DNA from 2 places in the Streptomyces sp. CA-179760 genome. Region 2 is predicted to be linked to the other one. Evidence: riboswitches for the same ligand, from Rfam matches in the RefSeq annotation. Region 2 holds a riboswitch; the other holds the start of a gene.
What was found. Region 2 has a riboswitch for ZMP and ZTP ahead of ACQEV8_RS27525 (glycine hydroxymethyltransferase). Riboswitches for the same ligand answer to the same signal wherever they lie in the genome.
Positions count from the first base shown of each region.

Region 1: linked by a shared signal. The riboswitch ahead of ACQEV8_RS40910 (bifunctional 5,10-methylenetetrahydrofolate dehydrogenase/5,10-methenyltetrahydrofolate cyclohydrolase) and the one ahead of ACQEV8_RS27525 (glycine hydroxymethyltransferase) in region 2 are both predicted to bind ZMP and ZTP.

Region 1 covers NZ_JBNJLZ010000001.1:9,035,781-9,051,444, forward strand. Annotated here, with positions in the region: gene ACQEV8_RS40885 (NAD(P)-dependent oxidoreductase) at 19-903, shown strand; gene ACQEV8_RS40890 (hypothetical protein) at 909-1,262, opposite strand; gene ctaD (aa3-type cytochrome oxidase subunit I) at 1,259-2,866, opposite strand; gene ACQEV8_RS40900 (RNA polymerase sigma factor) at 2,972-3,523, shown strand; gene ACQEV8_RS40905 (CU044_5270 family protein) at 3,619-4,617, shown strand; gene ACQEV8_RS40910 (bifunctional 5,10-methylenetetrahydrofolate dehydrogenase/5,10-methenyltetrahydrofolate cyclohydrolase) at 4,618-5,475, opposite strand; ZMP/ZTP riboswitch at 5,498-5,582, opposite strand; gene ACQEV8_RS40915 (nuclear transport factor 2 family protein) at 5,606-5,971, opposite strand; gene ACQEV8_RS40920 (ABC transporter ATP-binding protein) at 6,108-7,862, opposite strand; gene ACQEV8_RS40925 (S-(hydroxymethyl)mycothiol dehydrogenase) at 8,046-9,134, shown strand; gene ACQEV8_RS40930 (MBL fold metallo-hydrolase) at 9,134-9,763, shown strand; gene ACQEV8_RS40935 (SDR family oxidoreductase) at 9,866-10,780, shown strand; partial or broken gene ACQEV8_RS40940 (SDR family NAD(P)-dependent oxidoreductase) at 10,854-11,638, shown strand; gene ACQEV8_RS40945 (L,D-transpeptidase family protein) at 11,806-12,501, shown strand; partial or broken gene ACQEV8_RS40950 (Gfo/Idh/MocA family protein) at 12,533-13,731, opposite strand; gene ACQEV8_RS40955 (ABC transporter substrate-binding protein) at 13,761-15,110, opposite strand; gene ACQEV8_RS40960 (carbohydrate ABC transporter permease) at 15,121-15,664, opposite strand, start outside.
Region 2 covers NZ_JBNJLZ010000001.1:6,020,370-6,036,033, forward strand. Annotated here, with positions in the region: gene ACQEV8_RS27485 (FAD-dependent monooxygenase) at 1-857, opposite strand, end outside; gene ACQEV8_RS27490 (class I adenylate-forming enzyme family protein) at 854-2,425, opposite strand; gene ACQEV8_RS27495 (AMP-binding protein) at 2,449-3,978, opposite strand; gene pabB (aminodeoxychorismate synthase component I) at 4,080-6,599, opposite strand; gene ACQEV8_RS27505 (antibiotic biosynthesis monooxygenase) at 6,630-7,208, opposite strand; gene ACQEV8_RS27510 (DMT family transporter) at 7,343-8,212, opposite strand; gene ACQEV8_RS27515 (hypothetical protein) at 8,376-8,744, shown strand; gene ACQEV8_RS27520 (glutathionylspermidine synthase family protein) at 8,759-9,940, shown strand; ZMP/ZTP riboswitch at 10,037-10,122, shown strand; gene ACQEV8_RS27525 (glycine hydroxymethyltransferase) at 10,104-11,600, shown strand; gene trpS (tryptophan--tRNA ligase) at 11,715-12,728, shown strand; gene ACQEV8_RS27535 (2'-5' RNA ligase family protein) at 12,870-13,448, shown strand; gene ACQEV8_RS27540 (decaprenylphospho-beta-D-erythro-pentofuranosid-2-ulose 2-reductase) at 13,472-14,227, opposite strand; gene ACQEV8_RS27545 (FAD-binding protein) at 14,244-15,626, opposite strand.

The DNA.
Region 1 (15,664 bases), 3.0 Mb from region 2:
CTGCACAAGGAGTTGGGCATGAACGCAGAACAGCAGGCCGTCACCGTTCTCGGACTGGGCTCGATGGGCTCGGCCCTGGCCGCCGCGCTGCTGGACCGGGGCCACCCGACCACTGTCTGGAACCGGACCCCGGACAAGGCCCGGCCCCTGGTCGAGCGTGGCGCCCGCCTGGCCGCCACGCCCCAGGAGGCGGTCGCCGCCTCCTCCTCGCTGACCATCGCCTGCGTGCTGGACTACGAGGCCATGTACACGGTCCTCGACCCGGCCGCCGCCGGCCTCGCGGGCAGAACCCTGGTCAACCTCACCTCCGGCTCTCCCGAGCAGGCTCACGAGGCCGTCAAGTGGGCCCGGACCCATGGGGCCGACTACCTCGACGGCGCCATCATGACCACCCCGCCCGGCGTCGGCGACCCCGCCATGATGTTCCTGTACAGCGGCTCCCGACAGGTCTTCGAAACCCACCGCTCCACGCTGGCGGCCCTCGGCGACCCCCTGTACCTCGGCACGGACCCCGGCCTCGCCTCCCTCTACGACGCCGCGCTCCTCGGCCTGATGTGGTCCACCATGACCGGCTGGCTGCACGGCACCGCGCTGGTCGGCGCCGAAGGGACGCCCGCCGCCGACTTCACCCCCGTCGCGACCCGTTGGCTGACCGCCGTGGCCGGCTTCCTCACCACCTACGCGCCCCAGGTGGACGAGGGCCGCTACCCGGGCGACGACGCCACCGTCGACGTACAGATCGCGGCCATCGACCATCTCATCCACGCGGCGGCGGCCCGGGGCATCGACAACGCGCTGCCCGAACTGCTGAAGACCGCCATGGAGAAAGCCGCCGTATCGGGCCATGGACAGGACAGCTACGCCAGCCTCATCGAGGTACTGCGACCTCCGGCGAGGGACTGAGCGGGCTACCCCGACGATCCCAGCACCACGAGGTTCACGGCCACCACCAGCGCGACTCCCAGCAGGAGGGCGGCCAGCAGCCGCGCGCGGAGCCCGCGGTACACCGCCTCGTACTCGCCACGCAGTTCCTCCCCGCGGTGTGCCGTCCGCTGCCACGAGGCCCGGGTGAGGGCCAGGTGCTCCCGTGCGAACAGCCGCTCCACCTCCCGACGTCGGGCCTCCGGCAGCCAGTCCAGCCCGGCGGCGAAGCGCTCGGCGGCCGTGCGGGCCTCCTCCTGCGCCGCGGCGGCGAGCAGATGGCCCTCGACCTGGTGATGGAACGCCCGCATGTCCGCGGGGAAGCCCTCCATCGCGGTCATCGGAGCGTCAGCTCCCTCTCCGCCGCGGCGACGTCCGCATGATGCAGGTCGAACGCAGGGGACTCGCTGCGGATCCGGGGGAGGGCGGCGAAGTTGTGGCGGGGCGGCGGGCAGGAGGTGGCCCACTCCAGGGAGCGGCCGTAGCCCCACGGGTCGTCGGCCGTGACCCGCTCGCCGTACTTGGCCGTCTTCCACACGTTGTAGAAGAACGGCAGGATCGACATGCCGAGCAGGAACGAGGAGATGCTCGACACCGTGTTGAGCGTCGTCAGGCCCTCTACCGCCAGATAGTCGGGGATCCGCCGCTGCATGCCCTCGGCGCCCAGCCAGTGCTGGACCAGGAACGTGCCGTGGAAGCCGATGAACAGCGTCCAGAAAGTGATCTTGCCGAGGCGCTCGTCCAGCATCTTGCCGGTGAACTTCGGCCACCAGAAGTGGAAGCCGGAGAACATCGCGAACACGACCGTCCCGAAGATGACGTAGTGGAAGTGGGCCACCACGAAGTACGAGTCGGAGACGTGGAAGTCGATCGGCGGCGAGGCCAGCAGCACACCCGTGAGCCCGCCGAACACGAACGTGATCAGGAAGCCCATCGCCCACAGCATGGGCGTCTCGAACGAGAGACTGCCGCGCCACATGGTGCCGACCCAGTTGAAGAACTTCACACCGGTCGGCACCGCGATCAGGAAGGTCATGAAGGAGAAGAACGGCAGCAGCACACCGCCGGTGACGTACATGTGGTGCGCCCACACCGTCACGGACAGACCCGCGATCGCGACGGTCGCGCCGATCAGACCCGTGTAACCGAACATCGGCTTACGGGAGAAGACCGGGATGACCTCGGAGATGATGCCGAAGAACGGCAACGCGATGATGTACACCTCTGGATGCCCGAAGAACCAGAAGAGGTGTTGCCACAGCAACGCGCCGCCGTTGGAAGCGTCGAAGACATGGGCACCGAACTTGCGGTCCGCCTCCAGGGCGAACAGCGCGGCCGCGAGGACCGGGAAGGCGAGCAGGACCAGCACACCGGTCAGCAGCACGTTCCACACGAAGATCGGCATGCGGAACATCGTCATGCCCGGGGCGCGCATGCAGATGATCGTGGTGATGAAGTTGACCGAGCCGAGGATGGTGCCGAAGCCGGAGAAGGCCAGGCCCATGATCCACATGTCGGCGCCGATGCCCGGGCTGCGGACGGCGTCCGAGAGCGGGCTGTAGGCGAACCAGCCGAAGTCGGCCGCGCCCTGCGGGGTGAGGAAGCCACCGACCGCGATGAGCGAGCCGAACAGGTAGAGCCAGTAGGCGAACATGTTCAGCCGCGGGAACGCCACGTCGGGCGCGCCGATCTGCAGCGGCATGATCCAGTTCGCGAAGCCGGCGAACAGCGGCGTCGCGAACATCAGCAGCATGATCGTGCCGTGCATCGTGAACGCCTGGTTGAACTGCTCGTTCGACATGATCTGCAGACCCGGCCGGGCCAGCTCGGCGCGCATGAACAGGGCCATCACGCCACCGATGACGAAGAACGCGAACGACGTCGCCAGGTACAGCGTGCCGATCGTCTTGTGATCTGTGGTCGTCAGCCACTTGAGGTGCCTCATGCCCCGCCTGTGTCCGCGCCCCGCCCCGACGTCACACTGCACTGACGCGACGAGCATCACGAAAACGGGTGTGACGATCGAGAAAGTGCCGGACACGAACGGGACATGAGCAACGACGAGATCTTCGGCGCTGCCTACCGCGAGCACTACTGGGCGGTCAGCCGCTATGTCGCACGGCGACTGGACGGGCGGACCGGCGACGTGGAGGAAGTGGTGGCGGAGGTGTTCACGGTCGCCTGGCGGCGCAGGGCCGACCTGCCGCCCTCCCCGCTGCCCTGGCTGTACGGCGTGGCACGCAACTGCCTGGCCAACGCGGTACGCGGCCACGGACGCCGCCGACGGCTGGTCGACCGGCTCGGCAACGACGACACCGCGCACGGGCGGCACATCGCGGTGGGCCCCGACGCCGACACACCCGGCGCCTGGGTCCACGAGGCGCTGTCCCGCCTCTCCGCGGCCGACCAGGAGGTGCTGCGCCTGACGGCCTGGGAGGAACTCGGCACCGACGAGGTCGCGGTCGCCCTCGGCTGCGGCAGCCGGGCCGCCGCCATGCGGCTGCACCGGGCCCGCCGCCGGCTGAGAACCGAGATCGACCGCATGGCCCCGGAGCGCACCAAGGCCGACGCGCACGCCGTGGGAGGGCGGGACGATGACTGACGCGTCTTCCGTGAGCGAGGCTCCCCCGGCCGGCGAGGCCGGTGCCCGGTGTCCCCTGACCGCCGCCCGCTTGACCGCCCCGAAGGAACACGGCCATGGCTGACGAACTCGAACTGCTGCGCAGCGCCAACCCGGTGCCGCACGACGGCCCCCACTTCGGCGACGGCCCCCTGGACCATGACGCCGAGCGCCGGCTCGAACGTCTGCTGCGCGAGCGGCCCTCCCGCCGTCTGCGGGACCGGCTGCTGCCCGGCCCGGACCGGCCCCGGCTGGCCTGGGGGCTCGTGGCCACGGCCGTCGTCGCCGCCCTGACCCTCACCCTCGTGCTGAGCGGCCCGGACACCACACCGGCGGTCGCCGCACCCCGCCCGCTGGTGGTGCAGACCGGCTCCACCCCCGTGCCCCTGGACCGGCTGGCCGAACGTGCCCAGCAGGCCGCGGCAGACGACTCGCCCCGCCTGCGCAAGGGCACGCACGTGCAGTCCTGGAGCCTGGGCATGTCGGACGACAAGCCCCCGATCACCCTGCCCGAGGAACGCATCGTGCGCTGGCGGGCCGATGCCAGTCACACCGAGCTCGTCGTGGCCACCGACCCGAGGCATCCGGGCCGCCCGGTCCTCTCCGACGCGGGCGGCGAGCCCCACCTCGTCGACGACGGTCATGTCATCAGCGACCGGACCTACCCGCCGAGCTGGAGTGACGCACCGCCCCAGTCTCCTCCGCCGAGCGACCCCGCACGGCTGCGCGCCTACCTGACGGAGGCCCGGTACGACGACGGGCCGTTGACCACGCCCCAACTGCTGGACGGCGTCGAGGTACTGCTCGACAACTGGACCCCCGGCGCCCGGGAGACCGCGGCGCTCGTCCGGCTCCTGGCCGACGCCGAGGGCCTGCGGCCGGTCGGCCGGGTGACCGACCGGCTGGGCCGGCAGGGCCAGGCGTACGTGTACGACGGCTCCGGAGTCCGCCACATGCTGATCACGGACCCGGCCACCGGTGCCGTCCTCGGCCTGGAGAGCACCTTCACCGCCGACGAACCGGAGTACGGCGTCAAGAAGGGCGACGTCATGTCGTACAGCGCCTGGATGCGCTGATCACACCCCGGGCAGACCGAGCTGCCGGGCCGCGGCGTCCACCGTCTGCTCCAGCAGCGTGGCGATCGTCATCGGGCCGACCCCGCCCGGCACCGGCGTGATCAGCGAGGCCCGCTCCGCGGCGGAGTCGAAGTCGACGTCGCCGACGTTGCCGGCGTTGTACCCGGCGTCGATCACGACGGCTCCGCGCTTGATGTCCTGGCCGTGGATCAGCCGGGGCCGTCCCACCGCGGCCACCACGATGTCCGCCTCGCGCACGGCCGCGGACAGGTCCCGGGTGCGTGAGTGGCAGTAGGTGACCGTCGCGTCCCGGGCGAGCAGCAGCATGCCGAGCGGCTTGCCGAGGATCGCACTGCGGCCCACGACCACGGCCCGCTTGCCTGCCGGGTCGATGCCGTACTTGTCGAGCAGCCGCATGATCCCGCCGGGCGTGCAGGACACGAAGCCCGGCAGGCCGAAGCTCATCGTCGCGAAGGAGGCGAAGGTGACGCCGTCGACGTCCTTCCCGGGCGCGATCGCCTCGAACGCGGCCCGCTCGTCGATGTGCTCGCCGACGGGGTGCTGGAGGAGGATGCCGTGCACGCCGGGGTCGGCGGACAGCGCCTCGAGCGTGCCGACGAGCTCCCCGGTGGTCGTGGCGGCGGGCAGCGTCACATGCCGCGAGGTGATGCCGGCCTTGCGGCAACGGTTCTGCTTCATACGGACGTAGGTGACGGACGCGGGGTCCTCGCCGACGAGCACTGTGGCGAGACACGGTGCAGTGCCCGTCCGCTCGGTGAGATCGGCCGCGCGCTTGCCGGCCTGTTCCACTGTCCGCCGGGCGAGCGAGGTGCCGTCGATGAGCCGTGCCTGGGACATGATCCACTCCTGGGCTGGAATGCTGCTTCGCCCAGGCGCACGGCATCCGACTCCGCGGGGCCGCTCCCCGGTGGTGCTCCACCTCAGCGCCAGTCACGGCCCGGCCCCACCCTAAGCGGTGTTGCTTCTCCTACTCGTCCCAGGCCTGGATCAGGGTCTGTTCGGCGATCTTGCCGCCCCGCAGCGAGATCATGGACTCGGACAGGACGCGCACGCCGTCCGCGTACTCGCAGCTCTCGCTGTAGGCGGCCTCGTCTCCCTGGACGACGCACCGCTCCATCTTGTGCGTCATGTCACGGCTGTAGACGTCCTCCAGCATCCGGCCGATCTCGTCCCGGCCGTGCAGGACCTTGGGATGGCTGGGCTGGGTCGTGCGGTCCACGATGCGGAGCTCCGCGTCGTCGGCGTAGAGGGAGAGCAGAATGTCCGGGGTCTGTCCTTCCACGCCCCGGCGCAGGGTGTCTCGGTCGAAGGCGGAGTCTGCCGCGGTTCCCATGATGACCTCCTTCGAGGGGCCGCGACCCGACGGGGAACGGGCCGCGAGAAGCCTCTCTCCTGAGCGTCCTCCCGCCCGACGGGCTCGGCAAGCGCAGCCGCAACACTGGCCCTCACGCGGGTCCGCGCGCCGTGACTCAGTCCGCCGCGGCCAGGAACTGGGTCGCCGCCAGCTCCGCGTAGAGCGGGTCGGAGGTCACGAGTTCGCGGTGGGTGCCGACGGCCCGGACCCGGCCCGCGTCCATCACCACGATCCGGTCGGCCATCGTCACCGTGGACAGCCGGTGCGCCACGACGAGGACCGTGGTCGTGCGGGCCACGTCCGCGACGGTGTCGCGCAGCGCCGCCTCGTTCACCGCGTCCAGCTGCGAGGTGGCCTCGTCGAGCAGCAGCAGCCGGGGGCGGCGCAGCAGGGCTCGGGCGATGGCGACGCGCTGCCGCTCACCGCCCGACAGCTTGGTGCCCCGGTGGCCGACGAGCGTGTCGAGTCCAGCGGGCAGCCGGGACACCAGGCCGTCGAGACGGGTCGTCTTCAGCACCCGCCTGAGCGCGTCCTCGTCCGCCTCCGGGTTGCCCAGCAGCAGGTTGTCCCGCAGGGAGCCCGACAGGACCGGCGCGTCCTGCTCCACGTAGCCGATCGAGGCGCGCAGTTGGGGCAACTCCCAGTCGGCCAGGTCCCGGCCGTCCAGCGTGATCGTGCCGGAGCCGGGATCGTAGAACCGCTCGATCAGCGAGAAGACGGTGGTCTTGCCGGCGCCGGACGGGCCCACGAACGCCGTCATGCCCTGCGCGGGCACGGCGAACGTCACGCCGTGGTGGACGTACGGCAGGTCGTCGGCGTAGCGGAAGCGGACGTCGTCGAAGGCGAGGGCGGCGGGCTGGGCGCCGGGGGAGGGCAGCGGCGCGAACCGGGCGGAGGGCTCGGCGGGCAGGCGCAGCGCCTCCTGCATGCGGGTGAGGGCCGCGGCGCCCGTCTGGTACTGCGTGATGGCGCCGACGACCTGCTGTATCGGCGACATCAGATAGAAGACGTACAGCAGGAACGCGACGAGCGTGCCCACGTCGACGGCGCCGGTCGCGACGCGCGCGCCGCCGACCGCGAGCACCGTGATGAAGGCGACCTGCATGGAAAGCCCCGCCGTGTTGCCCGCGGCCGCCGACCACTTGGCGGCGCGCACGCTCTGCCGCCACGACTCCTGCGCCGCCTCGTGCAGCGTGCTCTCCTCCCGGTGCTCGGCACCGGACGCCTTCACGGTGCGCAGGGCGCCGAGGACCCGCTCCAGCGAGGCACCCATGACGCCCACCGCGTCCTGCGCCCGCCGGCTCGCCTTGTTGATGCGCGGCACGATCACACCGAGGATCACCCCGGCCCCCGCGATCACGGCCAGCGTGACGCCCAGCAGCACGACATCCACCAGGCCCATCATCACGATCGTCGCGACGAGGGTGAGACCGCCCGTGCCCAGACCGACCAGCGAGTTGGTGGTGACCTGGCGCAGCAGCGTGGTGTCGGAGGTGATGCGGGCCATCAGGTCCCCGGGTTCGCTGCGGTCCACGGCAGTGATCCGCAGCCGCAGCAGATACGACGACAGGGCGCGCCGCGCGCCGAGGACCACCGACTCGGCGGTGCGCTGCAGCACGTACGAACCGAGCGCGCCCACCACCGCGTTGGTCATCACCAGCGCCGACATCGCCAGCAGCGCTCCGGTGATGGCCCGCTCGTGCGACAGATCGTCGATCAGGCCCTTGGCCACCAGCGGAAGCAGGAGTCCGGTCGCCCCGGTGACCAGCGAGAGCAGGGCACCGGCGGCCAGGGACCAGCGATGCGGCCGAACGTATCCGAGGAGCAGCCGCCAGGGAGGCACGGCGGTGTCGGTCTCTGCGAGGCTCACGTCGCTCCTTCGGCGTCGGGCGGAGCGTTCAGGCTACGGCGCGAAACACGTACAGTGCCCCGCCTTTCCGCGCTGGGCAGAACTCGTGATCATGCGTCTGAGGTGGCCGATCCCCGCCCCTTACCGATCAGTCGCGCGTAGGGTCGGAAGAGACCGACCCCGGCCGACGAAGGAGTCAGCGCCATGGCGCAGGAAGTACGCGGTGTGATCGCACCCGGCAAGGACGAGCCGGTGCGCATCGAGACGATCGTCGTGCCCGACCCCGGCCCCGGAGAGGCGGTCGTGGCCGTCCAGGCCTGCGGGGTGTGCCACACCGACCTGCATTACAAGCAGGGCGGCATCAGCGACGACTTCCCCTTCCTGCTCGGCCATGAGGCCGCGGGCGTGGTCGAGGCGGTCGGCGACGGCGTCACCGACGTCCAGCCCGGCGACTTCGTGATCCTCAACTGGCGTGCGGTGTGCGGGAAGTGCCGGGCCTGTCTGCGCGGGCGGCCCTGGTACTGCTTCGACACCCACAACGCCGGGCAGAAGATGACCCTCGCCTCGACCGGCCAGGAGCTCTCCCCGGCCCTCGGTATCGGCGCCTTCGCCGAGAAGACGCTGGTCGCGGCCGGGCAGTGCACCAAGGTCGCCCCGGAGGTCGCCCCGCAGGTGGCCGGGCTGCTCGGCTGCGGCGTCATGGCGGGCATCGGTGCCGCGATCAACACCGGCAACGTGGGCCGGGGCGACACGGTCGCCGTCATCGGCTGCGGCGGCGTCGGTGACGCGGCCGTCGCCGGGTCGCAGCTTGCCGGAGCGGCGCGGATCATCGCCGTCGACATCGACGACCGCAAGCTCGAGACCGCCAAGGCGATGGGCGCCACCCACACCGTCAACTCTCGCGAGACCGACCCGGTCGAGGCCATCCGCGAGCTGACCGGCGGATTCGGCGCCGATGTCGTCATCGAGGCGGTCGGCCGCCCGGAGACGTACCAGCAGGCCTTCTACGCCCGCGACCTCGCCGGCACGGTCGTCCTCGTCGGCGTGCCCACCCCGGAGATGAAGCTCGAACTGCCGCTGCTCGACGTCTTCGGCCGCGGCGGAGCCCTCAAGTCGAGCTGGTACGGCGACTGCCTGCCCTCCCGCGACTTCCCCATGCTGATCGACCTGCACCTGCAAGGGCGCCTGGACCTCGGGGCGTTCGTCACCGAGACCATCCAGCTGGACGAGGTGGAGAAGGCGTTCGAGCGGATGCACCACGGCGACGTGCTGCGCTCGGTGGTGGTGCTCTGATGACCACGCGCGTCGAACACCTCGTCACCTCCGGGCAGTTCAGCCTCGACGGCGGCACCTGGGACGTCGACAACAACGTGTGGATCGTCGGCGACGACCACGAGGCGATCGTCATCGACGCCGCCCACGACGCCGACGCCATCGCCCGGGCCGTCGGGGACCGCAGGCTCACGGCCATCGTGTGCACGCACGCCCACAACGACCACATCGACGCCGCCCCCGCTCTCGCCGCGCGCACCGGGGCCACGATCTGGCTGCACCACGACGATCTGCCGCTGTGGAAGCAGACCCACCCGGACCGGGAGCCCGACGCCTGGCTGGTCGACGGCCAGACGATCGAGGCAGGCGGCGCCGACCTGCGGATCCTGCACACCCCGGGGCACGCGCCCGGCGCGGTGTGTCTCTACGACCCCGGCCTTGCCACCGTCTTCACCGGCGACACGCTGTTCCAGGGCGGCCCCGGCGCCACCGGCCGGTCCTTCTCGCACTTCCCGACGATCATCGACTCGATCCGCGACCGGCTGCTCACACTGCCGCCCGAGACGAAGGTCCTCACCGGCCACGGAGATTCCACGACCATCGGCGCGGAGGCCCCGAACCTGGAGGAATGGATCACCCGCGGCCACTGACCGCGTGCCGCCACGACACACCGCAGGAAAAGACGACAGAAGATGTCCGGCTTACCCGTCACTCTCGAAGCACCACGCATTCACGGCAACGGGAGGTCGGACATGTCAGCTCCGCTGAAGGGCAAGGTCGCACTGGTCGCCGGTGCGACCCGGGGCGCCGGACGGGGCATGGCGGTGGAACTCGGCGCGGCGGGCGCCACCGTCTACGTCACCGGGCGCAGCACGCGCACCCGCCGTTCGGAGTACGACCGGCCGGAGACCATCGAGGACACCGCCGATCTGGTCACCGAGGCGGGCGGACAGGGCATCGCCGTACCCACGGACCACCTCGACCCGGCGCAGGTCCGCACCCTCGTGGAGCGGATCGACGGCGAGCAGGGCCGCCTCGACATCCTCGTCAACGACATCTGGGGCGGCGAGAAGCTCTTCGATTGGGACGCCGCTGTCTGGGAGCACGACCTGGACAACGGTTTGCGCCTGCTCCGGCTCGCCGTCGAGACACACGCGATCACCAGCCACCACGCCCTGCCCCTGCTGCTGCGCCACCCCGGCGGCCTGGTCGTCGAGGTCACCGACGGCACCGCCGACTACAACCGCGACAACTACCGCGTGAACTTCTTCTACGACCTGGCCAAGACGTCCGTCCTGCGCATGGCCTTCGCCCTCGGCCACGAGCTCGGTTCGCGCGGCGCCACCGCCGTCGCCCTCACGCCCGGCTGGCTGCGCTCGGAGCTCATGCTGGAGACCTTCGGCGTACAGGAGGAGAACTGGCGCGACGCCCTGGAGCGCGTCCCCCACTTCGCCATCTCGGAGACCCCGCGCTACGTCGGCCGGGCCGTGGCCGCGCTCGCCGCCGACCCGGACGTGGCTCGCTGGAACGGCCGGTCCCTCTCCAGCGGCGGCCTCGCCCAGGTGTACGGCTTCACCGACCTCGACGGCAGCCGCCCGGACGCCTGGCGCTACCTCGTCGAGGTCCAGGACGCGGGCAAGCCGGCCGACACGAGCGGCTACCGCTGAGCCACCAGCCCAGGAGACCTGGACCGCGGCCACGCGCGGCCCCGAGGGCCGGCCGGGGCAGTACGGTCTGCCCATGACGGACACCAGGCGCTTCGAGGGGTACGGGGTTCTCATCACCGGCGGGGCACGCGGCATCGGCGCCGCCACCGCCCGCCGCATCGCGCGGGAGGGCGCACGGGTCCTGGTGGCCGACCAGGACCCGGCCGCGGCCACACGGACCGCGCGGGCCCTGCGGGAGGAGGGACTCACCGCCGAGGGGATCAGATGCGACGTGGCCGACCGGGCGGCGGCCGAGGCCGCCGTCGCCCACGCCGTCGAGACCTTCGGCTCGCTCGACGTACTGGTCAACAGCGCCGCCCACTGCTCGCCCGACGCGCCCCTCTTCGAGGACGAACCGGACGAGTCGTGGGCGCGCGACCTCGACGTCACCCTGTCCGGCGCGTACCGCTGCTGCCGTGCCGCGCTGCCGCACCTGGCCGCCTCGGGCCGCGGCGCCGTCGTCTCCATCGGCTCGGTCAACGGCCTGCAGGACTTCGGCAACCACGCCTACAGCGCCGCCAAGGCCGGCCTGGGCTCCCTGACCCGCACACTCGCCGGTCACGCCGCCGCCCGCGGTGTCCGCGTCAACCTGGTGGTGCCGGGCACCGTCCGCACCACCGCCTGGGAGGGCCGCGACGAGGACCTGGAGGCGCTGCGCCGGCTCTACCCCTGGGCCGGGTCGGCGAACCGGAGGACATCGCGGCGGCCGTCACCTTCCTCGCCTCGTCCGACGCCTCCTGGATCACCGGCACCACCCTGGTCGTCGACGGCGGCCTCACGGCCGTCAACACGGCCTTTCACGATGCCCTGCGCCCATAGCGGGCCTGAAAGCGGCCCTCTCGCGGCAGCCCTTGCGCCCGGCCGGCTGCGCGGTGAGGTATGTCACCGTTTCGTCGCAGGCTGAACCCCCGCACAACCGAAGCCGCCCTTCGCCCGTCTAGCTGGCAGAACACCGCAGACAACTCCGCGAAAGGGCAGGACGAGCCATGGGGGACGTACGCAGACGGGGAGCCGTCGCACTCGGGATCACCGGCCTGGTGGCACCGCTCACACTCGCGCTCGGCGCCACCCCGGCGCAGGCCGCGAGCTGCACCACGCAGACCGGCCCGAACCAGAAGCAGGTGGAGAAGTTCCTCGGCCGCCCGGTCGACGGAAAACAGTCCGCCACCGACTGCAAGGCGATCCGCGCCTTCCAGACCAAGCACGGCATCTCCCCGAACATCGGCTACGCCGGACCCGTCACCTGGGGCGTGATGGACCTGATGCAGAAGCAGAAGGCCGTCGGGAAGACCCCCAACAAGGACGGCAAGTGCCCGGTGAACAAGGGCCGGATCGCCTGTGTGAACCTGACGCTCCAGCTGAGCTGGATCCAGGACGGCAAGAAGCTCGTCTACGGCCCCGTCCCGGTCCGAACCGGCCGCGACGGGTATGAGACCCGCACCGGCCTGAAGAAGATCTACTGGCGCAACATCGACCACGTCTCCTCCATCTACGACGTGCCGATGCCCTACGCGCAGTTCTTCGACGGCGGCCAGGCCTTCCACTCGGTCGGCGTCAGCATGTGGAACCCGCCGGGCTCGCACGGCTGCACCAACATGACGAAGACCGACGCCAAGAAGTACTGGTCGCTGCTGAAGAAGGGCGACGACGTCTTCGTCTACGGCCGCAAGCCGGGCACCTGATCCCAGGCACCCGGCTCGCCCCTGGCGTCCCCTACTGGGGCGCGTCCCCGAAGTCCGGGATCTCCAGCCTGGCCCCGCCCTGCCGCGCGGACTCGTGCGCGACGATGCCCGGCAGGGTGTAGCGGGCCGCCACCCAGGCGTTCACCGACGGCAGCGTGCGGTCGTTGACCGCGGTCACGAAGTCGTCCACCAGGAAGTGGTGGCTGCCCTCGTGGCCGTTGTGCAGGTTGTCGAACTCCCTCGGCAGTCGCTCCCGGTCGTGCACGGGCGCCGACCCCGAGGTGAAGGCGGCCCGCAGCTCCGGCGCGATGTGCTGCAGCGACGGGTCGTCGGGAGCCATGGTGGGCTTGGGCTCCAGCAGTTCGCTGATGTCCGTGACTCCCTGCTTGTCCTGCCACAGGGCGACCGTGGCCAGCTGCTCCATGCTCGCCTCGGTGCCGAAGAAGCGGAAGCGCGACTCGCGTATGTGCGAGGGGTAGCCGACCCGCCGGAACTCGTTCGTACGGAACGAGCCGCCGCCGGCGACCTCGAACAGCGCGGTGGCGTTGGAGAAGTCGTTGCCGAACTGGCTGACGTCCTTGTCGAAGACGCCGTCGCCCCGGTCGTCGAGGACCCCGATCGCCGACACGCTCACGGCGTGCGTCTGCCAGGCGCCCAGCACCCCGCCGATCGCGTGCGTCGGGTACAGCAGCGGGGATAGCTGGCGGTGGCCTTCCAGTTCTCACCGCCGCTGTACTGGTAGGCCTCGTAGAATCCCAGGTCCATGTCGTGGACGTAGTCGCCCTCGGCGTAGAAGAGCCGCCCGAAGGCGCCCTCGGCGATCTGGTTGCGGGCGTGGACGGTCGCCGGGTTGTACTCGCTGGTCTCGCCCATCATGTACGTCAGGCCGGTGGCCTTGACCGTGTCGATGATCGCCGCGATCTCCTCCGTGCTGATCGCCATGGGGACCGCGGAGTACACGTGCTTGCCGGCGTTGAGGCCCTGGAGCACCAGCGGGCCGTGCGTCCAGCGCTGGGTGAAGATCGCGACCGCGTCGACGTCCTCCGACTCCAGCATGGCCTGGTACGACGGGAAGGTGCCGGCGTGACCCTGCGCGGCGGCGAGTTGTTCGGCCCTCTCGGGCAGCAGGTCGGTGACGTAGACGTCGCTGACGCCGGGGTGGGCCTGGAACAGGGTGGCGAACTGGCCCGAGAACTGTCCGGCGCCGACGATGCCGATGGAGAACGTCATGTAAGGCGTGCCCTTCACTGGTCGGGTGATCACTGCGAGAGGATCAGGTTGATCTGGTCGTTGGTCTGGTCGAGGCTGCTGACGGGCTTTCCGTTGCCGTAGATGTCCTCCATCGCCGGCTGCATGAGCGCCGTCATGTCGGCGGAGTAGCTGGCGATCGGGTACGAGAAGGTCCGGAAGCGCTTCTTGTCGGCCACGGGGTCGGTGAACGACGAGACGTCGATGCCCTTCTTCCGGTACGCGGCGACGGCCGCCTCGGTCCCGGCCGCGGTGGCGGGGAAGACGACGCCGTACTTGCCGACGACGGTCTGGCACTTGTCCGAGGCCAGATACGCCACCCACTTCTTGGCGCCCGCCTTGTTCTTGGACGCCTTGGTGACGGAGTCGGCGAGGCCGTTCATCATCGTGGCGCGTTTCCCGGTGGGTCCGACCGGTGTCCGGGTGGTCTTGATGTCCCGGCCCTTGAAGCCCGTGTAGGTGGAGATCATCCAGGCCCCGTCGAACGCGGTGGCCGCCTTCCCTGCCGCGATCTGCGTGTTCTGCTGGTTGGACTGGATGTTGTAGTCCGACAGCGGCGGCATGTAGCCCTTCTTCGCCAGGCCGAAGTACCACTTGATGACCGACTGGAAGGTCTTGCTGTCGTACTGGTACTTCGTGCCCCAGCGCGGCTTGTTCAGGAAGTTCCATCCGGCGGAGCCGGTGAAGGGGCTCCACTGCGTCTGGCCGTCACCGAAGCCGCCGCCGCCCGTGGCCATGCCGTACACCTTGACGTTGTTCTTGTCGAAGCCCGGTTCGTCGCCGCGCTTGCCCTTCTTGTCGATCGTGAGGTGGGCGATGGCCTTCTCGAAGGTGCCGCCGTCCTTCGGGTTCCAGGAGAGGTCGCCGAGTTGTCCGGCGGTGAGCCCGGCATCCTCGGTCATCTTCGAGTTGTAGAACAGCGCGACGGTGTCCCAGTCCTTGGGGGCGCCGTAGCGGTGGCCGTCCTTGCCGATCCAGTTGGCGGCGAGGCCCGGCTGGTAGTCGGAGTTCTGGATACCGAGGTCGTCGAGCGGTTCGAGGACCTTCAGATCGGCGAACTGGCCGAAGTTCTGGATGTGGTCGGTGAACACGTCCGGCGCGGTGCCCGCGATGAACCCGGCGGTGAGCTTGGTCCAGTAGTCGCTCCAGCCGAGCTGCGTGATCTTCACCTTCAGCCCGGGGTTCTCCTTCTCGAACCCCTTGGCGCATGCCTGGTAGGCGGGCAGCTGGTTGGCGTCCCACAGCCAGTACGTGACGGTGTTCGCGGAGGATCCCGCGGCGCCTCCCTGCGCGCATCCGCTGACCAGGGACAGCGCCAGCGCTCCGGTCGCCGCGACGAGCGGACGAAGTCGAATTCGCATCACAGTCCCCTTACTTGATCCCGGTGAAGCCGATGGAGCTGACGATGCGGCGCGCGAAGCAGGCGAAGAGCACGAGCATCGGCAGCGCGGCGATCAGCGTCGCCGCCATGAGCCCGGACCAGTCGACGCCCGTCGCCGGGGTCTGCGCCCGGAAGACCGCCAGGGCCACGGTCAGCACGCGCGAGCTGTCGCTGTAGGACACCATCAGCGGCCAGAAGTAGTCGTTCCAGGAGGTGATGTACGTCAGCACGCCCAGCGTGATGATCGGCGTGGACGCCATCGGCAGCACCACCCGGAAGAAGATCTTGATCTTCCCGGCGCCGTCGAGCAGCGCGGCCTCCTCGACCTCGTGGGGGATGTTCATGAAGAACTGCCGCAGGAAGAACACCGCGAACGGCGTCATGAACATGGTGGGCAGCGCGATACCGAGGAGCGTGTCGATCAGGTGCAGCTGCTTGATGAGCACGAAGTTCGGCAGCAGGGTGAAGATGGCCGGCACCATCATCCCGGCCAGGAACAGGCCGAACACCTTGTCCCGGCCCCGCCAGCGCAGC
Region 2 (15,664 bases):
GCCTCCCCGGCCAGCAGCACCCGCCCGTGCGGATCGGTGAACGAGGCCGCCACCTTGCGCAGGAAGCGGTAGGTCGACACCCACAGGATCCGGTCGCCGTAGCCGTCCCCGACGATCGCGGGCAGCCAGCGCCGTACGGCCTCCTCGGTGCCGTACTCCTCCTGTGCGTCGTCGTCCCGGCACTGCAGGTCGACCTGGAAACCGCCGGTGAACGGCACCCGCATCACACTGCGCCCGCCGACCCCGGGATGCTCGTAGTGGAAGACCCGCTCCAGCGGCAGCTCCGAGCCCGGCACGTCGGCGACGTCCACCACGACGTGGAAACCCTCGCCGTGCGTGCCCTCCATGGCGATGCCCAGCTCGCGCCGGACCGCGGAGCGGGCGCCGTCGGCGGCCACGGCGTATGCGCCCGTCCACACCCGCCCGTCCTCGCCCGTCAGCCGGACCTCCGTCTCCGAGGTGCTCACGCCCGCCACCCGCGCGCCCCACACGAACTCCACCCCGGCCCTCTCGCAGGCCGCGCGCAGGAACCGTTCGGTGTCCGTCTGGCGCAGGCTCGTGAAGGGCGGCGGACCGGTGGGCGGCGGGAACGTGCGGGCGTAGACCTCACGCCCCCGGTAGAGGGTGCGCCGGGTGTGCCAGGTCCGCCCGTACGAGGTGATCTCGGCGGCCAGCCCGGGCAGCATCGCGTCCAGCAGTCCCAGGGTCTCCCGGTGCACGAACAGGGCCCGGCTGCCGGGCCGTTCCCGGTCCTTCGGGTCGGCCTCCAGCAGCACCACCGGCAGCCCGTGCCCGCGCAGGGCCAGGGCCGCAGACAGGCCCACGGGCCCGGCGCCCACGACCAGGACCGGGATCATGCCCGTACACCCTCGGTGAGCATCCGGGCGATCTCCACCCGTTTCACCTTCCACGTCGCGGTCATCGGCAGATCCTCGAACCGCCACTGCCGCGGCTCGGCCATCGCAGGCAGCCCCGCCGTGGCGCTGCGCCAGCGCTCCGGGTCCAGAGGCCGCTCGCCGCGCACGCACACCACCGGCACCGGCTCGCGGTCCGCGCCCGGCACGATGACGACCTCGCGCAGCTCCTCCAGCCGGGACATCAGCGCGTCCTCGACCTCCAGATTGCTGTGCACGGCGTCGATCCGGTCCACCTCACGGTCGATCAGGTACAGCCCGCCCAGGCGGCTCCGGTAGCCCATGTCGCCCATCTCCCACCAGCCGTCGGTGAGCTGACGGTCGTAGCGCTCCGGCATGCCCAGGTAGGTGAGGATCCGGCCCCGGGTGCGGGCCTCGATCCGGCCGGGCGTGCCGGGCGCGACCCGTCTGCCCTCGGCGTCGGTGACCCGGACCCGGGTGAAGCCGGGTATCCCGATCCCGACCCGGCGCCCGTCCACCCGGGCGGCACCGCGCCGCGTCACCACCTGGAACGCCACCGGGCCGGTCTCGCTCTGCCCGTACAGCTGGATCAGCCAGGGCGTACGGCGCCGGGACGCGCCCAGCAGCCGCCGTACGGTGCGCGGGTGGATCGCGTCGAACGTGGAGCCGTACGACCGGACCCGGGACAGCGGGGCCCCGGGGGCGTCGGCCAGCTCCTCCCACAGCACGAACGTGTTGGGGTGCGTCTCCACGATCCCGGGCCGGTGCCGGACCAGCAGCGGGCCCACTACGGCCGGATCCGGGTCGGTGATCAGCACGAGCGGGCTGCCGAAGTGCAGCAGCACGCCGAGCAGATGGTAGAAGCGCGAGTGCACGAACGACATGTGCAGCGCCGCCGGCTCGCCCCGGGTGGGCCAGCCCATCGCCTGCTGCGGCACGAGCCGGTTCCACATGGTCTGCGCGCAGTGCACGGCCAGCTTCGGGACGCCGGTGGTGCCCGAGCTGTGGGTGATCAGGGCGGGTTCGCGGGGGTGGAGCCGGACCGGCGGGGGCGGCTCGGCGCCGGCGTACTTCGCCAGGGGCTCCGCCCCGGGAGCGTCGTCCACGCAGAGCGTCCGCCGCACGAGCCCGGACAGGGCGAGGTCCTTCAGCCCGTCCAGGGTGGCGCTGTCGGTGATCAGCCAGGGGCGGCGCAGCCGGGCGAGGAGCTGCCCGGCCACCTGGGGGTCCAGCGCGGGCGACAGCAGCACCGGCACGGCGCCGATCCTGGAGGCCGCGCAGGTCAGCAGCATGATGTCGACGTTGTCGGCCTTGTGCACGACGACCTGCTCCGAGGGCCGCACTCCGGCCTCCCACAGCCGGCCGGACAGTTCCTCGACCACGTCGGCGAGCACGGTGTAGCTCAGGTCGACCCCGAGGGAGGGGCTGACGTCCAGCGGCCGGTCCAGGGTGACGAAGACGGCCCCGTGCCGGTCGGCGGCCCGCCGGAAGACCGGTCCCAGATAGAAGCCGCGATCGGCGAGCAGAGGCCGGGGCTCGGACTGTCGCATGAGGCCGTTCCTTTCCGAGGTGTTCACCAGGCACCCCGGCGCACCAGATGGCGGCGGAGCTTCCCGGTCGAGGTGCGCGGCAGCGACGGGACGAAGCTGACGCTGCGGGGAACCTTGAAGGCGGCGAGGCTCTCCCGCGCCAGGCCGACCAGCTCGTCCGACAGACCGTCGCGCGCGGACGCGACCGGCACCACGAAGGCCCGCAGCCGGCTCGCGCCCCGCCCGTCCGAGACCGCCGCGACGGCTACCTCCCGAACCGCCGGATGGCCGCGCAGCACGGCCTCCACCTCCAGCGGGGAGACGGTGATGCCGCCGACCATCTCCATGTCGTCGGCGCGGCCCAGATGCCGGTAGGAGCCGTCCGGTTCGCGGCACGCCCGGTCGCGGGTGGCCAGCCAGCCACCGACCAGGGTCCGGGCGGTCTCCTCGGGCCGGTTCAGATAGCCCGGGGTGACCGTCGGCCCGCGCACCCACATCTCGCCCTCCTCGCCGTCCGGCACCGGGCGCCCGTCACGGTCCCGCAACTCCACCTCGAAGCCGGGCACGGGCCGGCCGACGGTGCCCGGGTGGTCGTGGGCGAAGCCGTTGGCGCAGAACGCGTGACCGGCCTCGGTGGAGCCGATCTGCTCCAGCACCGGTGCCCCGAGCAGCGCGGTCACCTGCCGTGCGAGCCCGTCCGGCAGCCCCTCGCCGGCCGACACCGCGGCCCGCACCGAGGCGAAACAGCCCTCGTGCCCGTGGCCCCGCTCGGCGACCAGCGCGGCGTACGCGGACGGCACCGAGTAGAGCAGCGTCACGCGGTGCCGGGCGACCAGCTCGTCGATGCCGGCCGGGGTCGGACGCCGGTCCACCAGCACCGCGGACGACCCGGAGAACAGCGGGAAGACGAAGGCGTTGCCGAAGCCGTAGGCGAAGTACAGCTTCGACACCGACAGCGTGACGTCGTCCGCGGTGATCCGCAGTACCCGCCGGCCGACCAGGTCGTGGTACGTCCGCGGATCGCCGTGTGTGTGCACGACACCCTTGGGGCGGCCCGTCGTTCCCGAGGTGTACTGGACGTACAGCGGGGCGCGCGCGTCGACCTGGTGGGCGGGCGCGGGCTCCGCGGCCGGGGCGAGTGCCATCAGCTGATCCGCCCCGAGGCAGGCCGGGCGGGCGAACCGCTCCTCCAGACCGGGCCCCGTCACGCACAGCAGGGCCCCGGTGTCCTCGGTCAGGAACACATGGTCGGCCGCGGGGAGTTCGGGGTTGACCAGGACCGCGACGGCGCCGAGCCGGGCGGTGGCGAGGAAGGCCGTCACCCAGGCGATCGAGTCGGGAAGCGCCAGCAGCACACGGTCCCCGGGGCGCACACCGTACTCGGTGAGAACGGTGGCCGCCCGGGCCGCGAGGTCGTGCACCTCCCCGTGGGTCCAGGCCCGGTGGCCCTGGTGAAACGCGGTCCGCCCGTTCCACCCGCGCCGCTCGGCGAGCTCCGCGAGCTGGGCCGCCATGTTCCCGGGCGCCTCGGCCTCGGCCTCGACCGGGTGCGGCTCGCCCTGAGGACTGGTCATCTCGGCCTGAGGGCCGGGTATCTCGGTCTGAGGACTGGTCATCCCTGCCTGAGGGCCGGGTATCTCGGCTTGGGGACTGGTCATCTCGGCTTGAGGACTGGTCATCGCCTGGCCTCCCCGCCCGCCCCGGCTCTGTCTCCCGGTGGGGCCTGACGCCGTATCCGGTCGGCCGTGTGCTGGTGCAGGGCCCGCATCGGGGCGGCGGTCTTCAGCAGCATCTCGTCGTACTCCGCCTCCGGATCGGAGCCGAGCACGATCGCGCCGCCCGCGCCCAGATGCATCTGGCCGTCGGCGAACACGGCGGTACGGATGACGATGCTGAGGTCCGCGCCGCCGCCGCACCCGAAGTAGCCGAGGGCGCCGGAGTACACGCCGCGGGCCTCGGTCTCCAGCGAGTCGATGATCTCCAGCGTGCGCAGCTTCGGCGCGCCGGTCATCGACCCGCCGGGGAAGCAGGCCCGGACACAGTCCACCGCGTCCGTGCCCGGCCGCAGCCGTCCCACCACGGTCGAGACGAGCTGATGCACCGTGGCGTACGTCTCCGTGGCCATGAGCTTCGACACCCGCACCGACCCCGTCCGGCAGACCTGCCCCAGGTCGTTGCGGAGCAGATCGACGATCATCAGGTTCTCGGCCCGGGTCTTGTCGTCCGAAGCGAGCGCGTCCCGCAGCCGGGCGTCCTCCTCCGGTCCGTCGCCCCGGGGCGCGGTTCCCTTGATGGGCCTGGCCTCGGCGGTACCGTCCCGGCCGATCTTCAGAAACCGCTCGGGCGAGGAACCGGCCACCTCCAGCTCCCCGAACCTCAGGAACGCCGCGTAGGGGGCCGGGTTGTCGCGGCGCAGCGTCCGGTAGAACTCGAGCGCGTCGGACGGAGCGGGCAAGCGGGCCGCGTTCGTCAGGCAGACCTCGTAGCTGGTGCCGGCCCGCAACTCCCGTTGGCACGCCTCGATGTCCGCGAGATACCTCTCCCGGTCGCGTACGAGCCACGGTTCGGCCGCGCCGGGATCGGCCGGGGCCGACGAGACGGGCAGCGGCGCCGCCTCCGGCGCCACGCAGCTGAGGTCCGCCAGCGCGCTCTCCAGCCAGTCGGCGGCCTCCCGCGCCGCCTGCGGGGTGTCCTCCGCCAGGCACACGGCGTAGGTGAAGCCCTCCTGGTGGTCCACCGCGATCACCCGGTCGGCGAACAGCCAGGCGGCGTCCGGGGCGGGGGAGCTGTGCCGGTTGGGCGAGCCGCAGTCGGCCTTCACCTCGTAGCCGAGGTAGCCGACATAGCCCCCGGTGAAGTCGAACGGCAGCCCGGTCGCGTCCACCCACCGATTCGTCAACTGCCGCTTCAGATAGTCGAAGACACTCGCCGTGACCTTCCGCACCGGCCGCCCGGCCCGCTCGATCTCACAGCGCCCGGCGGTGACGTCGTACCGCACGAACTCGGCGAGCGGCCCACTGTCGTCCCCCAGGAACGAGAACCGCGACCGCCCGGGCTCGACCAGGGAGCTGTCCAGCCAGAACGAGCGGGGGGACCCGGCGAACATGCGGGTGAAGACCGCCTCGGTGTCGACGGCACCGCTGACCCGACGGGTGTGCAGCCGGTAGCCGACGCGGCCGGGGCGACGGGGGCGGGGAATGGCGACGGTGGGTGGCGTGGGTGGCAGAGGGACGTCGGCGCCCGCGGCGGCCCTGCCGACCGGAACGGTGTCTCCGGCCGCCAGAGCCCCGTCAGCCGGGTTCGCCGCCCCCTTGGACATCGCCGAGACGGGAAAAACGGCCGCAGGCCGAGGAACCCCGCTCCGCGGCGGCTTCGCGGGCCCGGGCTGATCGCCGGTCCCGGCCCCGAAGACATCCGCCGTCCCACCGCTCGCCCCGGCCCCGGCAACGGCCGCAGGCCGGGAATCCCCTCCGACCGCCGCCTGAGCCCCTGCCGTAGCCATCAGAGCCCCCGCCGGTTGTCGGACACCCGCGTCGCACTCCGGCACCAATGCCCGGCGTCGGGCCGGTGCCTCGGGGGAGGGGACCGCCGTGTTCTTCGTACGCAGCTTGCCGGCCCGCTCGGCGGTCAGGTTGCGGAAGTTCACGAGCATGCGGTGGCCGTACTCCGTGAGGACGGACTCCGGGTGGAACTGCACGCCCCACAGCGGCCGGCCGCGGTGCCGAAGCCCCATCAGGACGCCGTCCTCGGACCAGGCCGTCGCCTCCAGCGCCGGAGGCAACGGCTCGCGCACGGCCAGCGAGTGATAGCGGACGGCGGTGAAATGCTGCGGCAGGCCCTGGAACAGATCCCGTTCGTCGTGCCGGATCGTGGAGAGGTGCCCGTGCCGCGGTTGGGGAGCCGGCTCCACCAGACCCCGCTCCCCGAGCGCGATGCCCTGATGGCCGAGACACACGCCGAGCACGGGAACCGGGGAGGTCGCGAGCAGCCTGGTCCCGATGCCGAAGTCACGCGCGTCGCCCGGGTGCCCGGGGCCCGGGGACACCACCAGATTGTCGAACCCCCGGAGATCCGGAACCCCGTCGACGGGCGCGTCGTTACGCACCACCACCGGCTCCTCGCCATTGACCTCGGCGATCAGCTGGAACAGGTTGTACGTGTACGAGTCGTAATTGTCGATGAGCAGGGTCTTCACCCGCCCACCTCCCTCTGTTCGTTCGCGGACCTACGTGGCCCGGCGTTTGTGCCGCCCACGAAGCGCCTGGAGCGATGGGTACAGCCATTTCTTGAAGAAACGCTGTAGGCGCGGCATGAGAATCCAGGTGACAAGGGCGGTCACACACAGGCATAACAACAGCGTGCGAATTAGTGCGTTAAGGTCACCGAGATAGGGGAGAACCGTCAGATTGAACAGGAGTACCGGCGGGAAAACCGCGCTCATATTCACGAACCACAGTTTCCATTTCTTCGGCGGTGCCGGTGGCGCGGGTGTCAGAGTCTGCGCTTCGAACCAGGCCCGGGCGCCCGGCACCCTCCGGCGCTCCGCCTCCCGGGCGACCCCCTCCAGCCGGGCGTCCCACTGTGTCCGGGAGAGCGATTGCTCCCAGGCCAGGGCCGACCCCTCGCTGGCGAAGCGATAGACGACATGCCACTCCGCCCCTCCGTCGACAAGTACCCCACCCCCCAGAAAACCCGGCTGTCGCGCGGTCGCGCCCAGCATGGCCCACCCCCAGGAGTGGAAGTCGGCCGCACGGCCCGGCGTCACGCGATAGGCCACGGTGACCGTGACGGGATTACTGGTCACGCCGTACCGTACGGAAAGCGGTTCCCGCGCGTTCAAGTTTCAACAAACAATTTTCCGGCCGCCCGGAAGTCGCCCGGAACATGTCCGTATCGTGAAGCCTTACGGCAGGTCCGTTCCCTGCGTAAAAGCCCAGCTCACTTCGGCGTGACGGCGTCCTCCCCGGCCTGGCCGGGCGACCCGGCCCCGGACTCCACCGGCGCCTCCCCGAACCGCGACAGCGCCAGCGCCCCGGCCACCGCCACCGCGAAACCGAGCACCGCCAGCCAGCCCAGTCCCTCCCGCGTGCGGTCCCCGAGCCAGATCACGCCGATCAGCGCGGGCGCGACCGTCTCCCCGAGCACCAGCCCCGCGGTCGCCGTGGTCACAGAACCGCGCTGCAGGGCCGAGGTCAGCAGCAGGAACGCGGCCCCGCCCCCGAGCACCAGCGCGTACGCCGCCGGATTGGTGAAGAGCTCCCCGGGCGACAGCCCGTCGATGAGCCGGACCGCCACCTCCACCACCCCGAACCCGCAGCCGGCCCCCAGACCGAGCGTGAGCGCCCGCCCCCGCTCCGGCAGCCGCCCGCCCACCGCCCCGAGCAGCAGCACCCCGCCCGCCGCGCCGAGCATCGCCCACTTCAGCCAGGCCGGCCCCTCCTCGTCCCCCTCCGCCCCGGCCGCCAGTCCCAGCAGCGCGAGCCCGGCGCACACCACCCCTACCGCCGCCCACTCCACGCGGCTCAGCCGCACCTTGAGCAGCCGTGCCGCGACCACGGCCGTCACCGCGAGGCTCGCGGCCAGCGCCGCCCCCACGGCATAGATCGGCACCGACCGCAGCGCGATGATCTGGAGCAGGAATCCGAGCCCGTCCAGTGCGAGCCCCACCAGATACCGCCACTGCCGCAGCGCCCGCCACAGCAGTGCCACGTCCCCGACCGGGCCGGTCGCCGCGGCCGAGCGCGCGGCCATCGCCTGCAACACCGTCGCCGTACCGAAGCAGACGGCCGCACCAAGGGCGCACACCATTCCAAAGATCACAAAACGACAGTAGGGGAGGGGGTGCGGGCAGGGGGGCATGCACGCCCGCTCTCACCCCTCTCTAGGCTGACCGCTCGGCAGTACGCGGCGCGGTACACGAAGCGGTACCCGACGCCGTACACGACACGAGGAACACGGGGGAGAGACGAACATGGCCGAAACACGGCGGCGACTGCGCTCCAGCACGGTGGTGCTGGGCGGCATGGGTGTCCTCGCGGCGGCCCTGTCGGCATGCGGATCCGACCCGGACCGCCGCTGTGTGGACCGGGACAGCCACGACTACATCAACGGCTACAAGATCGTCGCCGACAAGAACTGCAACTCGTCCTCCTCGTCCGGCTCCTCCTACGGCAAGGGCAAGGGCGGCAAGAAGACCGGCAAGAGCGGGACCACGAACGCCGACTGGTACTACGACGCCGACGTCAGCGGCGGCTACGCCGACTACGGCACCTTCAGCCGCAGCGAGGCCGTGGACCGGGGCGGCTTCGGCTGCTCGGGCTCCGGCAGCGGCGGCGGCTGACCGGGCCCGCGCAGATGGAACGCCGCACCACGGAGCCCCGCCCCGGCTGGCAGCAGACCGTCGAGGAACAGGGTCTGATCTACCCCCTGACCCGCTACCCCGACGACTCCCTGCGCCCCTACTGGGACGAGAGCGCGTACTACGTCTTCACCCTGCCGGAGATCGAGGCCCTGGAGGAGGTCGTCGAGGAACTCCACCGCATGTGCCTCGCGGCGGCCGCCCACATCGTCGCCGAGGACCGTTTCGCGGACCTGGGCATCACCGACCCCCGCGTGGCCGAGGCGGTCACCGAGTCCTGGCGCCGCCGCGCCGAACTCCCCTCCCTCTACGGCCGTTTCGACCTCCGCTACGACGGCACCGGGCCGGCCAAGCTCCTGGAGTACAACGCCGACACCCCCACCTCACTGGTCGAGGCCGCGTCACCCCAGTGGTTCTGGATGGAGGAGCGCTTCCCCGGCGCCGACCAGTGGAATTCCCTCCATGAACGCCTCATCGACGCCTGGAAGAAGCAGGCCGCCCTCCTCCCGCCGGGCAGCCCCCTGTACTTCGCGTACTCCTCCGCCGACGAACTCGGCGAGGACATGATGACCGTCGCCTACCTCAAGGAGACGGCCGAGCAGGCGGGCCTGGAGACCGACTGGATCTCCATGGAGGAGATCGGCTGGGACCGCCTCTCCGGCCGCTTCGTCGACCAGCGCCTCCGCTTCATCCGCAGCGCCTTCAAGCTCTACCCCTGGGAGTGGCTCACCACCGACCGCTTCGCCGGCCACGTCCTGGACACCCTGGACAACGGCGGCGGCACGGGCTCCACCCTGTGGATCGAACCGGCCTGGAAGATGCTCCTCAGCAACAAGGCGCTGCTCGCCATCCTCTGGGAGCTCTACCCCGACCACCCGAACCTCCTCCCTGCCCACCTGGACGGCCCCCGCGATTTGCCCGCCCAGGGCTGGGTGGCCAAGCCCCTCCTCGGCCGAGAGGGCGCCGGCGTCACGATCCACGCCCCGGGCTCCACCCCCACCCTCCGCGACGAACCCTGCGTCTACCAGCAACTGGCCCCCCTGCCCGACTTCGACGGCAACAGGGTGGTCCTCGGCGCATGGGTGGTGGAGAACGAGTCGGCGGGCCTGGGTATCCGAGAGTCGTCGGGCCTGATCACGGACGAATACGCCCGCTTCCTGCCCCACGTGATCCTGTGAACGGGGTGTGGGGCTGTCGCCTTCAGGGGCGCGGGGAACTGCGCGATCAACCACGACGCACCCGCACCCGGCAACGACGAGCAACCCGGTAGGCTGACCGAGGGTCGTGACTGGCGCGCTGGGATGGACAAACCATCGGGGAGCGGCCCGAACGACAAGAGCCGTGCGCCTGGGCCGTACCGTGAACGCTGAACGCAACGTCCGGAGGTCCCCCATGCCCGAGCAGCTCTCCCCAGCTTCCACCGCCTACCGCGCCGCGCTGGACGTCATCCGCGCCGTGGAACCCCGCGTGGCGGACGCCATCGGCCAGGAGGTCGCCGACCAGCGCGAGATGCTCAAGCTGATCGCCTCCGAGAACTACGCCTCCCCGGCCACGCTCCTGACCATGGGCAACTGGTTCAGCGACAAGTACGCCGAGGGCACCGTCGGCCGCCGTTTCTACGCCGGCTGCCGCAACGTCGACACCGTCGAGTCGCTGGCCGCCGAGCACGCCAAGGAGCTCTTCGGCGCCCGCCACGCCTACGTCCAGCCGCACTCCGGCATCGACGCCAATCTCGTCGCCTTCTGGGCCGTCCTCGGCGCCCGCGTCGAGGTGCCCTTCCTGGAGAAGACCGGCGTCCGCCAGATCAACGACCTCACGGACGCCGACTGGTCCGAGCTGCGCCAGGCCTTCGGCAACCAGCGCATGATCGGCATGTCCCTGGACGCCGGCGGCCACCTCACCCACGGCTTCCGCCCGAACATCTCCGGCAAGATGTTCGACCAGCGCGCCTACGGCACGGATCCGGCCACGGGCCTCCTGGACTACGAGGCCGTGCGCGCCACCGCCCGCGAGTTCAAGCCGCTGATCATCGTCGCGGGCTACTCGGCCTACCCCCGCCTGGTGAACTTCCGGATCATGCGCGAGATCGCCGACGAGGTCGGCGCCACGCTGATGGTCGACATGGCGCACTTCGCCGGCCTGGTCGCGGGCAAGGTCCTGACCGGCGACTTCGACCCGGTCCCGCACGCCCAGATCGTGACGACGACCACCCACAAGTCGCTGCGCGGCCCCCGCGGCGGCATGGTGCTGTGCGACGACTCCCTGAAGGACCAGGTCGACCGCGGCTGCCCGATGGTCCTCGGCGGCCCGCTCCCGCACGTGATGGCCGCAAAGGCGGTCGCCCTCGCGGAGGCCCGCCAGGAGTCCTTCCGTGACTACGCCCAGCGCATCGTCGACAACTCCCGCGCCCTCGCCGAGGGCCTGATGCGGCGCGGCGCGACGCTGGTGACGGGCGGCACGGACAACCACCTCAACCTGATCGACGTCGCCTCCTCCTACGGCCTCACCGGCCGCCAGGCCGAGGCCGCCCTGCTCGACTCGGGCATCGTCACCAACCGCAACGCGATCCCCGCCGACCCGAACGGCGCCTGGTACACCTCCGGCATCCGCATCGGCACGCCCGCGCTCACCACGCGTGGCCTCGGCACGGCGGAGATGGACGAGGTCGCGGGCCTGATCGACCGCGTCCTCACCACCACCGAAGCGGGCACGACCAAGTCGGGCGCCCCCTCCAAGGCGCAGCACGTCCTGGACGCCAAGATCGCCGACGAGATCTCCCACAGGGCGACGGACCTGGTAGCGGGCTTCCCGCTGTACCCGGAGATCGACCTCGGCTGACGAACGCCGTCAGGGCAGCGTCCTCAGGGGCGCGGGGAACTGCGCGAACGAGCCCCACCGGCCCGCAGTTCCCCGCGAACCGAACGCCCCGAGCTCTCTGAGACAATAAGAAACATGGCCTCTGACCGTCCCCGTGTGCTCTCCGGTATCCAGCCCACCGCCGGCTCGTTCCACCTCGGCAACTACCTCGGCGCCGTCCGCCAGTGGGTAGCCCTCCAGGAGACCCACGACGCGTTCTATATGGTCGTCGACCTGCACGCGATCACCATCCCGCAGGATCCGAAGGACCTGCGCGCGAACACGCGCCTGGCCGCGGCCCAGCTCCTCGCGGCCGGTCTCGACCCGGACCGCTGCACGCTCTTCGTCCAGAGCCACGTCCCCGAGCACGCCCAGCTCGCCTGGATCATGAACTGCCTCACCGGCTTCGGCGAGGCCGGACGGATGACCCAGTTCAAGGACAAGTCCGCCAAGCAGGGTGCCGAGCGCGCGTCCGTCGGCCTGTTCACGTACCCGATCCTCCAGGTCGCGGACATCCTGCTCTACCAGGCCCACGAGGTCCCGGTCGGCGAGGACCAGCGCCAGCACATCGAGCTCACCCGCGACCTCGCCGAGCGCTTCAACGGCCGTTTCGGCCCGACCTTCACCGTCCCGAAGCCGTACATCCTCAAGGAGACGGCGAAGATCTACGACCTTCAGGACCCGTCGATCAAGATGAGCAAGTCGGCGTCCACGCCGAAGGGCCTCATCAACCTGCTCGACGAGCCGAAGGCCACCGCGAAGAAGGTCAAGAGCGCGGTCACGGACACCGACACCGTCATCCGCTACGACGCGGCTCAGAAGCCCGGCATCAGCAACCTCCTCGGCATCTACTCGACCCTCACCGGCGAGACCGTCGCGGAGCTGGAGCAGAAGTACGAGGGCAAGGGCTACGGCGCGCTCAAGACGGACCTCGCGGAGGTCATGGTCGATTTCGTGACGCCGTTCCGGGAGCGCACCCAGCAGTACCTGGACGACCCCGAGACGCTCGACTCGATCCTCGCCAAGGGCGCCGAGAAGGCACGCGCGGTCGCCGCGGAGACCCTTTCCCAGGCGTACGACAGGGTCGGTTTCCTGCCCGCCAAGCACTGAACCCGCCCCAGCGCACAGCCGTACCACCCGGCAGCGCTGTACATCACTCTGGTTGCGCCTGCCCGTAACCCGGTCGTGGCCGTACAGTCGATAACCGGGTGGTCGTATCAGCGACCCGCCAACTGAACGACAGGAGACGACGTGGGGACCGTAACGATCGGTGTCTCGATCGCGGTCCCGGAGCCTTACGGCAGCGAGCTCCAGCAGCTGCGCGCGGGCTTCGGCGACGCCTCGGCTCACGGCATCCCCACGCACGTCACCCTGCTGCCGCCGACGGAGATCGACGAGGACGCCCTGGCGGCCGTCGAGGCGCATCTGACCGAGGTCGCCGCGGCCGGCCGGCCGTTCCCCATGCGGCTGTCCGGCACGGGCACGTTCCGGCCCGTGTCGCCGGTCGTGTTCGTCCAGGTCGTCTCGGGAGCGGAGTCCTGCTCAGGGCTCCAGCAGCAGGTCCGCGACCCCTCCGGGCCGGTCCCGCGCGAACTGCAGTTCCCGTATCACCCGCACGTCACGGTGGCGCACGGCATCGACGAGGCGGCGATGGACCGCGCCTTCGAGGAACTCTCCGGCTACGAGGCCGAGTGGCCCTGCACCGGCTTCGCCCTCTACGAACAGGGCGCCGACGGCGTCTGGCGCAAGCTCCGCGAGTTCCCCTTCGGCGGCGCGGTCGTCCCGTCCCAGGCCGGCCCCGCGGAACGCGGCTCGGTCCCCACGCGCTGAACCGGCGTCAGATCGGCGCCGCGTCAGACCGGCAGCCGCCGGAACACCCCGCGCGGCAGATGGCGCAGTGCCGCCATCACCATGCGCAGGGCGCCCGGTACCCACACCGTCTCCGAGCGGCGGCGCAGACCCAGCTCCACGGCCGTCGCGACCGCCTCGGGCGTGGTCGCCAGGGGAGCGTCGGGCAGACCGGCGGTCATCCGCGTACGGACGAAGCCGGGGCGTACGACCATGACGTGCACGCCCGTGCCGTGCAGCGCGTCGCCCAGGCCCTGCGCGAAGGCGTCGAGGCCGGCCTTGCTGGAGCCGTAGATGAAGTTCGCGCGGCGGGCCCGCTCGCCCGCCACGGAGGACATGACGACCAGGGAGCCGTGCCCCTGGGACTGGAGCGCGCGGGCGCACACCAGGCTCGCCGAGACCGCGCCGGTGTAGTTGGTCTGCGCGACCCGCACCGCCGCCTCCGGCTCCCGCTCGTCACGGGCCTGGTCGCCGAGCAGGCCGAAGGCGAGCAGCACCATGTCGATGTCGCCCTCGGCGAAGACCTTGCCGAGTACGGCCTCGTGGGAGCCGGGGTCGAGCGCGTCGAAGGCGATGGTGTGCACATCGGCCCCGAGCCCGCGCAGCCGCCCGGCGGCCTCCTCCAGGGCGGCCGAGGGGCGGCCCGCCAGCCAGACCGTGCGGGTGCGGCGGGCGATCAGCCGGCGGGCGGTCGCCAGCGCGATCTCCGACGAACCACCGAGGACGAGCAGGGACTGGGGGAGACCGAAGGCGTCCTTCATGAAAGCTCCTAGGTGCCTAGAGGTGGAGGCGGCGGGCCAGGTCGGACACGAACACCCCGTGCGGGTCCAGTTCGGCGCGCAGTGCGCGGAAGTCGTCGAGGCGCGGGTACATGGCCGCGAGCAGCTCCGGACGCAGCCGGGCGTCCTTCGCGAGGTAGACGCGCCCGCCCGCGGCGGCGACCTCCTCGTCGAGTTCGTCGAGGAACGCCCCGAGGCCGGGCAGTCCTGCCGGGATGTCCAGCGCCAGCGTCCAGCCCGGCACGGGGAACGACAGCCAGCCCGGGTCGGACTCCCCGAAGCGTTTGAGGACGGCCAGGAAGGACGGGCAGCGGCGCTCTGAGATACGGCGGACGATGCCGCGCAGGGCGTCCTCCCGGCCGTGGCCGACGACGAACTGGTACTGCACGAAGCCGCCGCGGCCGTAGACCCGGTTCCAGTGGGGCACACCGTCCAGGGGGTGGAAGAAGGCGGAGATCCGCTGCAGCCGGCCGACCTGCGCGCGCGGGGCCTTGCGGTACCAGAGTTCGTTGAAGAGGCCCACGGTCGTCCGGCTGAGCAGGCCCTCGGGGACGACGGCCGGGGCGGCCGGGAGGCGGGTGGTGCGGAAGGCCAGCGGGTCCGTGCGCAGCCGGGCGGGCAGCGCGTCCAGGGGCGCGTGGTCGCCGCGAGTGAGCACCGCCCGGCCGGTGGCGGCGCCGCGGGCCAGCAGGTCGATCCAGGCGACCGAGTAGCGGTAGCGGTGGTCGGTCGCCGCCAGCCGGGCCATCAGGTCGTCGAGGTCCGCCGCCCGTTCGGTGTCGACCGACATCAGCGAGGTCTCGACCGGCTGGAGCCGGAGCGTCGCGGTGAGGATCACGCCGGTCAGCCCCATGCCGCCCGCGGTGGCGTCGAACAGGGGCGTGCCGGGGATCACCGTGCGGATCTCGCCGTCGGCGGTGAGCAGTTCGAAGGACAGCACGTGCCGCGAGAACGAGCCCGAGACATGGTGGTTCTTGCCGTGGATGTCGGCGCCGATCGCCCCGCCGACGGTGACGTAGCGCGTGCCGGGGCTGACCGGCACGAACCAGCCGAGCGGCAGCAGCACCTGCATCAGCCGGTGCAGGGAGACGCCCGCGTCACACAGCACGGTGCCGCCCGCGGCGTCGATCGCGTGGACGCGGTCCAGGCCCGTCATGTCGAGCACGGACCCGCCCGCGTTCTGCGCCGCGTCCCCGTACGCCCGTCCCAGGCCCCGGGGAATCCCGCCCCGGGCCCCGCACTCCCGGACCGCCGCCGCGGCCTCCTCGTACGTCCTCGGGCGGATCAGCCGGCCCGCGGTGGGAGCGGTGCGGCCCCAGCCGGTGACGGTGGTGTGGTCCAGGCCCATGACGTCCGGGTCGGAATCGGTGTCGGCAGACATGTCCGTGACCGTATCGCCCTCTTGTGGGCGACTAGTTA